Regions from separate parts of the Paenibacillus sp. MDMC362 genome, predicted to be linked through region 1. Evidence: riboswitches for the same ligand, from Rfam matches in the RefSeq annotation. Region 1 holds a riboswitch; each other region holds the start of a gene.
What was found. A riboswitch is a leader RNA that binds a small molecule or an ion and turns the genes downstream of it on or off. The one in region 1 is predicted to bind cyclic di-AMP.
Positions count from the first base shown of each region.

Region 1 (4,894 bases):
GAGCTACCCGGATCCCCATATCCCGTTCCGGAAAGATCACCCGGTCCACGCCCAGCTTCTCCAGCGCCCGGCCGTGCAGCACCGAAATCGCCTTGGCAACGACCATGGCGACACCAAGCTCTTTCAGCAAGATCGCGGATAAGATGCTCATCTGAATATCGTTTCCGATCGCAACAATGCCGCAGTCGAAGTTACGAATACCGAGCGATTTAAGCACCTCTTCATCGGTAGCATCCGCCACCACCGTGTGTGTCAGCAGCTCGCTCATATCCTCGACAACCTCTTCATTTCGGTCGATGCCGAGCACCTCATATCCCTGTTCCATCAGTTCAAGCGCCAGGCTGGCGCCAAATCGCCCCAAACCGATGATTGCAAATTGCTTTGGTTTCATGTCTCTCCAGTACCCCTTATCCAATAATCATTTTGCCTTCCGGATGACGATATAATTCTTTACCCTTTTTTGGCCCCAGTGCATAAGCAAGCGTCAAAGGCCCTAATCGCCCTGCAAACATCGTAATGCTGATCAAAACCTTCCCGAACACCGTCAGATCGGGCGTTAAACCCATGGAGAGACCCACCGTACCGAAGGCGGATGTCGTTTCGAATAGAATCTCCAGGAAATCCGCTTCCTCCGTCGTCGACAGAATCATCGATACGGTTAGAACGAGCAGCAGTGCCAGTAATGCAATGGTCAATGCCTTGAGCACCCGCTCCTGGGCCAGGCGATAACGGAACATGACGATGTCTTCACGCCCGCGCATCATGGCGATGACCGCCCCCACCATAATGGTGAAGGTTGTTGTTTTGATACCACCCCCGGTTGACCCCGGGGATGCTCCAATAAACATCAGAATAACGATAAAAAATTGCGTGGCCTGTCTAAGCCCCGTAATATCTATAGTATTCGCGCCAGCTGTACGCGGCGTTACGGATTGGAATAATGCGCCGAAGAATTTTCCGCCCCAATTCAGGGAGCCGAGCGTCCTCGGATTGGTGAATTCAAAAATAAGAATGACGATAAATCCAACCAGCAGCAAGGTAGCCGTCATGGTGAGCACTACTTTGGAGTGCAGGGAAAGTCTCCGCTGATTCCGGAAATCAATCAAATCGGATAAAACGATAAAACCGATGCCGCCTGAGACAATCAAAAACATCACGACAACGTTGACTACAGGATCATACACGTACCCGGTCAAACTCCGAAAATCGCCAAACAAATCGAAACCGGCATTGTTAAACATCGTGACCGCATGAAAAACGCCATAATAAATCGCTTGGCCGATCGGCATATCAAACGCCCAGCGGATCGATAGAATCAAGGCACCGCAGGCCTCGATGATCAGGGAGTACAGGAGCACTCTGCGAATCAGCCTTACGATTCCTTCCATCGAGGACTGATTCATCGCTTCTTGCAGAATGAGGCGATCCTTGAGCGATATTCGCCTTTTGAGAGCCAGGGCAAACAAAGTGGCCATCGTCATGAATCCGAGCCCGCCGATCTGAATCAGCAGCATGATCACGATCTCTCCGAAGGAGCTGAATGTCGTTCCTGTATCCACCACTACCAGGCCCGTTACGCAAGTTGCCGATGTCGAAGTGAACAAGGCATCGATAAATTCCAGCGGTTCACCTGTACTTGTGGATATCGGCAGCATTAGCAGCGCCGTCCCGATGAAAATAATAGCCGCGAAACCAAGCACGAGAATCTGCGGCGGAGACAACCTGAGCCAGTTCAATTTAGAGTTCAATCGGTCACCTTCTTAAAAAAAATCAAGAAAAAAGACACTGGAAAACGCAGTGCCCTTTACGGTCTGGTTCCTGTGCTGCAGCCTACGAGGTTAGCTGACGGATTCGGGCATTTTCACAGGTCGCCCTATTCATTATTCTAGGAATAATGAAATTCACCCCAATTACATGGTTCCCCCATTTTCAGTACGAAATTCGGCTGGAATATTCGGTTCCTTGAAGCATGATGTGATTATAACGCAATCCGGTACGTAACCCAATGCCGTTTTTCACCCAAAAAATCTTTAAAAGAGCGCGAATTGGGCATATTCAAGAATACAAGCATAGGGTTCTCTAACGTTTTCGAAACCTTTCATTCATTTTCATCGATTTGTTTCATTATTCCGGATATTGGGATAAGCTGCTTATGACTTTCATAACTATGTTATATTGACTCTATGCGTTCTTAATCAGGCATATAGAATACCAGTGGGAGTATCAACTTTCTTAGAGGAGGAATTTCATGAATCGTGCAAGAGAGCCCTTGAAGCTGAAGCCCAATCTAAAGCAGCTCATCGCGCCTGCCGCAGTCGGCCTGATTCTGTTCCTGTTATTTCAGGTGTTTCCGTCGACGAATACGGATTCTGCCGAGACGGCATCTCCGAATATCATATCCAAGGAGCAGGCTCGGCAAGCGGCTTCAAGCTTTGCTCAGGAGTTCTTGCAGTTTACGGCTGCAAAAACGGATGACACGCTGGTTACATATCAATCCAAATCGGAACTTTACGGATATCTGGCAAAGGAAAAGAGACTTTCGGAATACAACAAAACCTATGAAGCCAAATATCCCTATGACGTATACCGTGTTCGCTTCAGCGAGCCGGGCGGCGATGCCCTCAATGTGGACGTGCACATGCAAAATTCAGGCATCGTCGGCTTCTCATACGATTACGCCCGCTCCAGCTATGACCGGATTGAGCTGAACAAGGGCGATGTGCAAAAACAGATGCTGCTTGTCGTTGAGGACGGCATGACATTAGCCGAGAAGCAAGCTTTTGCGGAGCCTTGGCTCCAGCGAGCGGGCTATGACCTGTCGCATCTGGAGCTGATCACGCGGGAAGGGGAACCCCAGCTTCGGTATGTGGACCCGGATTCCAAGATCGGCGACTCCAGATTGGAGCACCGTTTCACCTTCGAGCAGGGGAAATTACGCTCCTATGAGCCATCTTTTTCGGTCCCGGCCGCCCATTCCGCCTATGTCAACAAGCAGACCCAAGATGCCACGCTGCTGACGCTCGCAGGGTATGGCCTGTTCACCCTCATCCTTGGCATACTTGCGATTGTGTACAGCGTGAAGACCAGAGCCTACACATCGTTTAAGCGCGGCCTGTTCCTATCGGCGCTCCTGTTTGTCATTCAAATGCTGAATACGTACAATCTGATTCCCGTTTTCAAATCCGAGGGGATGTCTCAAACCGGCATACTCGGGATGATGATCTTCTATGCGGTCTATTCGCTCATCTTCTCCGCACTGCTCTATTTCTCCCTTGTCGGCGGCAGCGGGCTATGGCTCAAAGAAGACGGGCTTAATCCATGGCCGCGCGCCAAAGAACCCGGATATGGTCATTATGTGCTGGACAGCATGAAGCTGGGGTATATGTGGGCTTTCATCCTGCTTGGGGTCCAATCCATTATCTTTGTCGTTCTGGGCCTGACCTTGAATACATGGTCCACCACGGATGCCACACAGTCGCCTTACAACATGCTCTATCCTTGGCTCTTTCCGCTGATGGCTTGGCTGGCCGGCATATCCGAGGAGGCCGTCTATCGACTGTTCGGGATCAAAATGTTGAAAAAGATCGTCCGCAATACGTTCGTCGCCAGTTTGATCACCTCGATCATCTGGGCGCTAGGGCATACGCTCTATCCGATATACCCTGTAATTTCCCGGCCCATTGAACTGGTTATCATCGGCTTGCTGTTCAGCTACATCTTTTTGAAATACGGATATTTGGCGGCCATGTTCTCCCATGTTATCTTTAATAGCATCTTGATGGGCATTAGCCTGATCCTGCTCAAGGATACGAGCAACTTGCTGATGGGTGCGTTCTACATGGTGCTTCCGGCGATGGTCGCCTATGCGATTTACCGTTTCAATCCAACAAAAAAAGAGAAGCCGTATGTCACGACTCCTCCTCACGAAGTGCCTTAAGAATTTCCGTTGCTAATTTCTCACCGATTGAAAGGGGCTTGAAGTCTTCGACTGAAGCCTCTTTTATTTTTTTGACTGAGCCAAAATGCTTTAACAGCAGCTTGCGGCGCTTCTCTCCAATGCCCGGGATGGAATCCAGCTTGGAGGATACCATCGATTTGCCGCGCTGTTCGCGGTGGAAGGAAATCGCAAAACGGTGAACCTCATCCTGAATGCGCTGCAGCAAATAGAACTCCTGGCTGTCCCGGGGAAGCGTAACCGGCTCCGGCGGGTCTCCGACCATGAGCTGCGCTGTTTTATGCTTGGCATCCTTCACAAGCCCGCAGACCGGGATAAACAGCCCCAGCTCATTCTCAAGCACATCGATGGCGGCGGAAATCTGTCCCTTCCCTCCATCGACCACAATCAGATCGGGAAGCGGCAAGTTCTCCTTCAAGACGCGCTCGTACCGCCGCCGAATGACTTCACGCATCGTATCATAATCGTCCGGTCCCAGCACGGTACGGATCTTGTACTTCCGGTATTCCTTCTTGTCCGGTTTCCCATTGGTGAATACAACCATGGCCGATACCGGATTGGTCCCCTGAATGTTCGAGTTATCAAATGCCTCGATCCGGTTCAGCGACTGGAGGCCGATCACTTCGCCCAGATTCGCCGCGGCAACCGAGGTGCGTTCTTCATCGCGTTCAATCAAGCGGAATTTCTCGTCCAAGGACACCTTCGCATTATCCGATGCCATGCCCACCATCTGCTTCTTCAAGCCGCGCTGCGGCACATGCACCTTCACGCCGAGCCATTCCTGCAGGGCGGCAGCCCCTCCGGCTGCATCCACGATGCCCGCAGCTTCCGCCTGCTCCTCCTGTGCCTGGGCAAGGGCAGCCTGCTGCGCACCCAATGTCCCTACAGCCGAATCCGCGGCTTCCTCTGGGCTTTGCACACCTGCATCCGCAGCCGTTC
Region 1 is NZ_QLYT01000041.1:63,839-68,732, forward strand. It holds gene DP091_RS20800 (potassium channel family protein) at 1-391, opposite strand, end outside; gene DP091_RS20805 (TrkH family potassium uptake protein) at 408-1,748, opposite strand; cyclic di-AMP (ydaO/yuaA leader) riboswitch at 1,813-1,957, opposite strand; gene DP091_RS20810 (CPBP family intramembrane glutamic endopeptidase) at 2,249-3,937, shown strand; gene uvrC (excinuclease ABC subunit UvrC) at 3,909-4,894, opposite strand, start outside.

Region 2 (4,894 bases), on a different contig from region 1:
CAGCAGCTGCTCCAGCCGTTCACGGCCCTCTCCCGGAAAGAACCGACTCTTCAGATTGTTGGCAATCGTCTTCCTCCGCTGTGCGAAAGAGGCCTGGACCAACTCAAAGAAGAAGCCTTCATCTTCTACGCTGACAGGAGGCTGTTCCCGTACCGCCAAGCGAATAACGGCCGAAGCGACATTCGGCTGCGGGATAAACACCGTATGCGGCACAATACAGACCAGCTTAGGCTCACTGTAATATTGAACGGCAATGCTAAGGCTGCCGTAATCCTTACTTCCCGGTGCTGCCGCCATCCGCTCTGCCACTTCTTTCTGAATCATCACCACGATATTCTCCAGCGGCAGCTTCTCCTCCAGCAGCTTCATGAGAATCGGCGTTGTCACATAATACGGCAGATTCGCGACCACACTGACCTTCGATACACCCGCAAAATCCCGACGGAACAGTTCATGAAGATCCACCTTCAGGACATCCCCATGATGCACCTTCACATTCTCATACGGCTCCAGGACCTCCCGCAGGATGGGAATCAGGCGCTGATCAATTTCGACCGCGGTGACAGTTCCTGCCGTCTGTGCCAACTTCTCGGTTAACGCACCGATTCCAGGCCCGATTTCAAGCGCTCCCTTATCTTCATCCAGTCCTGCAGCCTCCACGATTTTATACAATATATTCTGATCGATGAGAAAGTTTTGACCCAGGCTCTTCTTGAAGGAGAATCCATGCCGTGAGATGATCTCCTTCGTCCGTCTTGGTGTTGATATATCCTCGATCCGATTCATTGGCTTACGCCCCCTTCTTCCAGCTGTGCAAGTGCGGCCAGAAATTCTTCCCGCGATATTTGAAACATGGCCAATCGTTTATGAAATTGCTTGCTGTTGCAATATCCGATCCCGAGCAGGTTTCCCATCGTCATACGCCTTGCAGCCGCCTCCGGATGGGCTGATAATCCCGCCTCCAGCATGTCCTCCAGACTGATCAGGCTCTCTCCGCCCTCAAAGGAGGTATGGACCCGCTCCAGCGCACGACGTATCGCTTCCGGCGAAGCATTCTCCACGCCGATATCCCCTTTGCGGGTAGCATCCGCTTCCGGAATAAAGGCATGCTTGCAGCCAGGGACACCCTGATCCACAATTTTGCGGATCCGCTCCCCTGCATGGTCAGGATCGGTTAATATAATAACGCCTCTGCGCTCCTGAGCAAGCGCTATGCGTTTCAGGATTTGTTTATTGATCGCTGAGCCGCCCGTTTCGATCGTATCCGCTTCTACGGCCCGTTTAATGGCAACGGTATCGTCTCTGCCTTCCACTACAATCACTTCTTTAATCATGCGTTTGTTCTCTTCCTTCCCAAGAAAACAGGCTTGTACAACCTCTAGGTTCTACCATCTTAGCCCTATATACTCCGTTCTTAACAAAACAAAAGAAGAGGAAATATTCCCTCTTCTTCATCATTATATATTATAAGCTAAATAGTATAGCATTAGAATGGTATTGTAAATTGGAATTCATGCGACTAGTTCAATTCAGGTTTAACCGGACCGATCACGTAAACGGTGCGGCCGCTCTTCCGGCCGAAATTTATGGCCGATTTCAGTGAATCATAATAAACATCGATTTTGTTGCCTTTGATGGCACCGCCCGTATCTTCTGCACGACGGAAGCCAATGCCTTCGATATAGACCCACCAGCCGATCGGGATGATGTTAGGATCAACGGCGATGGTTCGCCCTTCTGTAACGCGTGTGCCGGATGCAGTGCGCGTGCCGATTCCCTGCTGCTCAGCGGAATACGCCGTCATCGACACGTTGTTCAATACCTTGCTGTATTTAAAATCAACGCCTGCCCGAGAAACCACGTTGTTCTCGACAGCCTTGGCGGTCGTTACTTTTTTCGTGCTGGACAATTTAGCCGATTTAGCCTTTACATCGGTGGCTGCCGCCTGAACGATGACAGGCTTCTCCACTTTTTTGGTGCCAACGGCAATGATTTTATCCTTCGTTCTGCGTTCAATTTCTTGGGAAACCTTCGTCTTGGAAACCAGCTTGCCATTGTGGTAGACCTTCTCATAATGGTTCACCATGAGACCAGGCTCCCCCCGCTGAATAACGCGGTTATCCCCTCTCTCAAGCGATGGGTCGGCTGTTTTGATCACGCGGAAATTCCGATCTTCCGTCTCCTTAACTTTTTGTTTCGTGACGCGAACGACTTCGATATTCATATTGCTGGTCAGCTTCGTGTTCTGTGCCGGTTGTACTATATCTTCACCCTGGATTGTAATACCAGCCTCTTTAAGTACATGATCAACCGTATCCTGGGATGTAAATATGGTTTTGGTTGTGCTGCCTACTGTAACTTTGACTGGAATTGCCCGGTCAATGATGATCCGGTCTCCATCCTGGATCGCGCCGTTTAAAGGCATCGAAATCTGATCCTGAGGACTCAACGTGATCGCTTGCTCATCCAGCAATTCCTGCAGCAATGATCCACGTGTTTCAACTGTGGTGACACGACCATCGACGACAAGCTGGACCTCCTTGCCTGCCTGATCATGTACGACCAACGATATGAGAAGTGATACCGTAACGGCACCCATGGCACCGAGCAACATCAATTGACGCAAATTGTCATGCTTCCATCTCAATGCGTAAGACATGCTGGATGATTGTGATTCATGGGTTTCTTCAGGTTGAAAAATGCCCACTATTCCATCCTCCTTCATAGTCCCGCCGTCTAGGTAAACGCATGAATGCATTTGACGTGACTATAGCAATTTTTCTCACAAGGCGCCCTGCTATCTATCTACACCCTGCGTCAATTCCCGTCTTTCCGTCCATGTACCACCACCCCTTGTTTACCAAGAGTATGATGATCCACTCTCCATTATTCAAAAATAAAAGAAAGCCATTGAAAGAGTACTAGAGGCTCTAACGTGGCTTCCTGATGATTAGAATCATGGAAATGGTATGCACGAGAATTCCCCTCTTATTTCGCTTACGGAGTTAGCTGTCGGGTTCGGACGTAAGAGAGACGCCCTAGATCCGGATACCCGCTCATGGCGAGATCCTTCAAATTCACCCCAAAGACCCGAAAAAGAAATCAAATACAGCTGCGCGCATTCAGACCAGTATGCACGGCGGTATCGGTTCCCCCGTTCCCCAGAATTTCGGAGATTAAGCGAGACGGTTCATGAAATATTCGGCTGCGATCTGCACATCGCAGCTTCTTATCACTGAAAAGATGATATCCTGTTTGTATGCAGGTTGTAAAGCAACATTCAACCACATTTTCTCATGTAAAAGGTTAAAATATTGTAATATCAACGCCTTTTCTGATTAAAAAACTTTAATTAATCGAAAATGCTCCCTTTTTCATCGCTTTTGCTCTCGTTTTCGTTAAATACCAAATCGTTCCAGCGCATTTTGGGTGGTAATTTGGGCCAATTCCTCATAGGACAACCCTCTAATTTCGGCTGCCGCCTCCGCCACCAATTTTACATAAGCGGTCTCATTTCGTTTCCCGCGGAACGGGTGGGGTGTTAGATAAGGGGAGTCCGTTTCGATCAATAATCGATCAAGCGGAACCTGCGCCAAAACCTCTTTGGGCTGCTTTGCATTTTTGAAGGTAATCGGCCCGCCAAACGAAATATGGAATCCCATATCGAGACACATTTTGGCCGTTTCCCAGCTTCCCGAAAAGGAATGCATCACACCACCCACCTCGGAGGCTTTTTCCTCGCGCAAAATTTTCACGATATCTTCATGCGCATCCCGATTATGAATGACAATCGGCATGTTCAATTCCCGGGCCAGTCCGATCTGACGCCGAAGCACTCGGTGCTGAACTTCTTTCGGAGACGTATCCCAATAATAGTCCAAACCGATCTCTCCTATAGCCACTACTTTCTCATGACTACACAAAGAAGCGATCCAATCCAGGTCCTGATCCTCCATGGTAATGGCGTCTACAGGATGCCAGCCCACCGCTGCATATATAAAATCATAAGTTTCTGCCAGCTTCATCGTAGTCGGAATCGTCTCCCGGTTAAAACCAATATTGATCATCCGGGTCACGCCGGCTTCGAGCGCCCGCTGGATTGCCACTTCCCGGTCTTCATCGAATTGGGGAGCATCCATATGAGTGTGCGTGTCGAACAACATAAAATCCACACTCTCCTTCCTGTCGTTTCTGTGTCGTTTATCTTCCATTAGCTGGGTAAATCACAGATATACCCAGCTTTCCTGTATTCCACCTAGGTTAATGTTGTTGTTTGAAAACACTGGCTATCTTCTCCGGCATTTGAGCCAGCAGCGGACTTACCTTCTCCTCCGGATAATAAAGATGGTACCGTCCTTTATGAATGCCACTGATCGAGCGCACAATATCGGAAACCTCCGAGATTTCCTTCAGCTCATCATGCCGATCCAGAAGCAGGATTTGCTTCTCGTTAAGCGGCATATCGGAATGAACCTTATCATAAGGAAGATCCGTTGGAAAATCAATCTCCAGGTCATATTCCGGTTGCAATCCCACGGCATTGAATGCGTGGCGTATCCCGTCGATGGTCTCCAGATCGATGTTGTCGATTTCTACATATTTGTAGAGCTTTCGGTGCATGAAACGGCCGCATAATTCGCTAAGAAGCGGATCTTCCTCCTCCGTCCACTGCAGGAAAGCTGTTTGGATCAGAGCTTCATCAAGGCGAAGGTATTGATTCACCCCGATATCCCCCAAAAACAACGCAGGAAGCGGTTCGATCATGAACCGGAAACCATATCCACGGTCATGCAGTTCCTTGGCCCGGCGGAAGATTTGGCGCAGGATGATTTCAGAGCTTCGGGTGACGGGATGAAAATACACCTGCCAGTACATCTGATACCTTGACATCAGG
Region 2 is NZ_QLYT01000067.1:11,276-16,169, reverse strand. It holds gene rsmA (16S rRNA (adenine(1518)-N(6)/adenine(1519)-N(6))-dimethyltransferase RsmA) at 1-786, opposite strand, end outside; gene rnmV (ribonuclease M5) at 783-1,334, opposite strand; gene DP091_RS27465 (resuscitation-promoting factor) at 1,520-2,707, opposite strand; cyclic di-AMP (ydaO/yuaA leader) riboswitch at 2,979-3,193, opposite strand; gene DP091_RS27460 (TatD family hydrolase) at 3,399-4,163, opposite strand; gene DP091_RS27455 (HD domain-containing protein) at 4,261-4,894, opposite strand, start outside.
Region 2: linked by a shared signal. The riboswitch ahead of DP091_RS27465 (resuscitation-promoting factor) and the one ahead of DP091_RS20805 (TrkH family potassium uptake protein) in region 1 are both predicted to bind cyclic di-AMP.

Region 3 (4,894 bases), on a different contig from region 1:
CATAAACAGGTCATGAACAACCGTAAACAGATCTTCCCGTGCAAACCCTTCCCTTACCCGCTCGGTGTCGGGAGCGACAACCAGCGGATTGCTGCAATAGACAAAGACCGACTTAATCGGCTGTTCGGTCATGGCAAGCGCTTCGCCGATCCGGTTCATGTTAATCGTCCGGGCATCCGGATTCGGCCGGAGATCGGGACGTTCGAGCGCATCGCTGTCCATGCTGTTGTAGCCGCCGTTCGACTTGGCGGCCCCTCCGCCCCGCTTCAGCCATTGTCCGGTCAAGGCGGGAAGCGCCGCGATGCTGCGCACCGTCAAGCCGCCATTGTCGTGATGCTGAAGACCGTTACCGATATGAATATAGGAAGTATCTGCCCGGCCGTACAGCTCGGCCAGCCTCTCGATATCCTCAACTTGAATTCCGGTAATGGAGGATACGTGCTCCGGTGTATAGTCTTTCACATGCTCACGCAAGGCTTCATGACCGATCGTATACTCGCTGAGAAATTCCTCGTTCACCAAGCCTTCACGGAACATGATGTGCATGAGGCCGACGGCCAGTGCCGCATCCGTGCCCGGAAACAGCGGAATGAACCAATCCGCCCATTGCCCCGTCTGGTTCTTATGCACGTCGATGACAACGACCTTGGCACCGGCCTTGCGCGCTTTCTCTGCCAACACCACCTGATGCATATTGGTGCTGACGATGTTGCCGCCCCAGACGATGATGACGTCGGCATGTACGGTATCCTCCGGGACGGTGCCTCCATTAAACCCCATAACGGATTTCCAGCCCTCATTGCCTGCGGAATTACAGATCGATTGCTTCAACCGGCTGGCGCCCAGCCTGTTGAAGAACCTCCGATCCATGCCGTCCACGCTCAAAATTCCCATGTTGCCGTAGAAGCTGTAAGGCAGTATGCTCTCAGAGCCGTGCTCCTCGATCAGCTTCTTGTAGCGTTCAGCAATCTCCTGAACCGCTTCATCCCAGCTGATTCGCTCGAAAGCGCCCTCGCCCTTGGGCCCTATCCTCCGCAGCGGATAAAGCACGCGCTCCGGATGATACACCCGATGTGCCATATTTCGGACTTTATTACAGATGGCTCCCTGCGTAATCGGATGATCCGGATTACCGGTAACCTTCACGATTTTTCCGTTCTCTTTATGGAGCAGCAGGCCGCAAGTATCGGGACAATCCAACGGACAGACCGCCGGAAACACGCCGTTTTCCTGATGAATCATCGCTTGAGTCATTTCGTCTATTCCCCCTTGTACACGCTGAATCATATCCCCTTATCTTAAAAGAAAATCAGGGCTCCAGTAAAGTCTTACATTTTTTTCTGCATCGGTGATTCATTCTACTTCCTTCCGGGTAATTCCTATCAAGAGCAACGAAGAGAAACCCAGACCCTTTCTCTTCCTTGCCAAATCATGGACCACTCCCAAAAATTCGCCATGCCATGTCTCCTCCCCCGAGACCGGCATGGCGAATTTGTTTTGTATTGGCGTCTATCCATCCTGAGCAACTGGCAAGTACAGCATATAGAAAGTCATGATTTCTGTAGCAAACATGCAAAAAACAAAGCCTGTCAAAGCCACATATTCATGTAAGCGCTTATTTGTCATTTTTTATAAATAATTCTGCTTAATTTTTCGTTGGAGGGTGTTTTACAAACGATTGGAGCAGGCGTAATATACTATTCAGCTTCGAAAACATTCTTCATATTCACATGACATTCGCTTAATTTCCTTGATGGAAAGCGGGGGAACCAATCGTATGGAGGGATATCTATAGGATCCTTCATCCATACTATGGGGTGAATCCGGATGCATCGCGTACGTACGCCGCGACGGCATCAGGTAGGGCGACTCTCACCGCCCGAATCCGACAGCTAACCTCGTCAGCGTTGATCGGGAGGGTTGTGAACTTGTGATCAAACACAGGGTTCTAACCTGTGTTTTTTGTTTGCCAAAAATCAGCATAGGAATGGTGACCTTTCGTATGACCTGCACATGAAACACACCGATTGAAGTCCAATCAGTCAGCTTTCATCATGAACTTAATCTTAATCGGCGGTGAAAACAACCATGTTATCTTCAATCAAGCGATTCCTCATCGGAAGACCGCTTAAATCTACGGAATTGGGCGAGCAAAAGCTGAACAAAACCAAAGCGCTGGCCATCCTTTCATCCGACGCCTTATCGTCCGTGGCCTATGGACCGGAACAAATCCTGATCGTCTTGATGACCGTTGGCGCGGCTGCCTATTGGTACTCCATACCGATTGCTGTCGGCGTCCTGGTCTTATTGCTGGCACTTATCCTGTCGTACAGACAGATTATTTTTTCATATCCGCATGGCGGCGGAGCCTACGTGGTTTCCAAACGGAATCTGGGCATGTATCCGGGATTGGTCGCCGGCGGCTCCCTGCTGGTTGACTACATTCTGACGGTTGCAGTCAGCGTGTCGGCGGGGACGGACGCAATCACATCGGCATTTCCGGAATTGCACGCCTACAATCTGCCCATCTCCATCGTGTTCGTGCTATGTTTGACCGTACTCAATTTAAGAGGGGTTACAGAGTCGGCCTCCATACTGGCTTATCCGGTTTACTTGTTTGTACTCGCGCTGTTTATCCTGATTGGCGTTGGAATATACAACATTGCTACAGGCCATGCATCTCCGGAGCTGCATACGCCTATCGGCACGCCTGTCGCCGGGCTGAGTTTGTTCCTGCTTCTGCGGGCATTTGCCTCGGGCAGCTCCGCCCTGACCGGCGTTGAGGCCATCTCCAATGCCATCCCGAATTTCAAAGATCCCGCTCCGAATAATGCAGCCAAAACCTTGGTCGCGATGGGATCCTTGCTGGCCCTGTTATTTTCGGGCATCGTATACCTGGCCTATTACTATGGGGTCAGCCCCAGTGAGCAAGTCACGGTCGTTTCCCAGATTGCCGAGCATACCTTTGGACGAAACTTTCTGTATTACTTCATCCAAGGAACAACGGCTCTCATTCTGATCCTGGCTGCCAACACGGGATATTCCGCCTTCCCGCTGCTTGCCGTTAATCTGGCGAAAGATAAATTCATTCCCCGAATGTTCACCGTCCGCGGAGACCGTCTGGGTTATTCGAACGGAATCATTATACTTGGATTCTTCTCTATTCTGTTGCTGCTGGCTTTCGAAGGCAAAACCGAGCATCTGATTCCGCTGTATGCCGTCGGCGTGTTCATCCCGTTTACCCTCTCCCAGACGGGGATGATGGTGAAGTGGATTCGCGAAAAGCCCGAAGGATGGGTCGTCAAGCTGATCATTAACACTACCGGCGCCTGTATCAGCTTTATCGTGACGATGATCTTCTTCTTTACGAAATTTGCCCAAGTGTGGACCGTCTTGATATTCCTGCCGCTGATCATTTGGCTGTTCACCCGAATCCACAAACATTACGAGGCCGTAGCAGACCAGCTGCGAATTACAACCTGTGAGCCTGTTAAACCGATTGAGGGAAATGTTATGATTCTGCCTGTGGCGGGAATCACGCATGTGGTGGAGAACTCGCTGAATTATGCCAAATCGCTGGGTGCAGGCCAAATTATCGCGGTGTACGTGCCGTTTGAGCGTGAGGACGAGGCGGCTTTCCAGGAAAAATGGAAAAAGTGGCAGCCGGACATCCGGCTGGTAACACTCCCCTCCCCTTACCGGAGCATCATTCAGCCGCTGACTAAATTCATCGATACCGTACAGCGCAAGGCAAGCGAATCCGACTACCAGGTTACCGTGGTCATCCCGCAGTTCATCCCCAAGAAGGGCTGGCATAACTTCCTGCACAATCAATCCAGTTTGCTCATCCGTGCACATTTGCTGTATCGGAGAGATGTGATTGTTACGACTGTGCCTTACCATTTAAAGAAATAGCGGGCTTGTTTCCTATTGTGCCTTGTACAAGAGTCCGCTCCGCCAACAACAACAAAAAAGCTGCGATCATCCGACCCTATCCCTTAGTGAGCGGTCGATCGCAGCTTTTTTTCTTAGCCTTTGCTTATCAGGCTTCGGGATAATAAAGCAACCTTTACGCAGAATGAACCTGTTGGGCAGGGCCGGTAGGCGGAGCAGAAGGCAGGGCAGCATCTTGTTCGCTGCGTGGAATGACCTCAACCTCATCATGCTTCTTCAAATATACGGTCCCGTAGGCAGCTCCAACAAACAACGCGCCTCCAACGAAATTGCCAAGCCAAACCGGAATGAAGTTTATGAAATACGCACCCCAGCTGTAATACCCTTCAAATATTGCGGCCGGAATGAGGAACATGTTGGCCACCACGTGCTGAAAGCCGATGGCTACAAACGCCATCGTCGGAAACCAGATCCCGAGAATTTTGCCACTCATCTGGTCCGATCCGTAGGACAGCCACACGGCGAGCGCTACGAGCCAGTTGCAGCCGATGCCCGACAAGAAGGCCTGCAGAAAGCTGTCATCCAGCTTGTGTCCCGCCATATCCACCAGCTTCTCCAAATAAACGCCGCTGCCTGTCAGACCGGTCACATGACCGAAGAAGTAAGCGACGAACAACGCCCCCGCCATATTGCTTACCGTGACGAGAGCCAAATTCCGTATCATCTCCTTCGTGGAAATCCGCTTCTTGAATCTGGCCAGGGACACGGCCATCATATTACCCGTCAGCAGCTCTCCGCCTGCAAGCAATACAAGAATTAGTCCGACAGGAAATATCGCCGCGCCTATAAAACCGGCAATGCCTCCCCAAGCCTCAGACGCACCGGCAATTACGCGAATATCCAGCAAAAAGCCGAGCGCGATAAAAGCACCCGCCAAAAATCCTAGTATCATTACGTTCATAACGGAGGTATGTGCTTTTTTCACCCCGTTCTCCACGGT
Region 3 is NZ_QLYT01000035.1:66,606-71,499, forward strand. It holds gene DP091_RS18035 (molybdopterin-containing oxidoreductase family protein) at 1-1,254, opposite strand, end outside; cyclic di-AMP (ydaO/yuaA leader) riboswitch at 1,729-1,923, shown strand; gene DP091_RS18040 (APC family permease) at 2,089-3,915, shown strand; gene DP091_RS18045 (formate/nitrite transporter family protein) at 4,070-4,894, opposite strand, start outside.
Region 3: linked by a shared signal. The riboswitch ahead of DP091_RS18040 (APC family permease) and the one ahead of DP091_RS20805 (TrkH family potassium uptake protein) in region 1 are both predicted to bind cyclic di-AMP.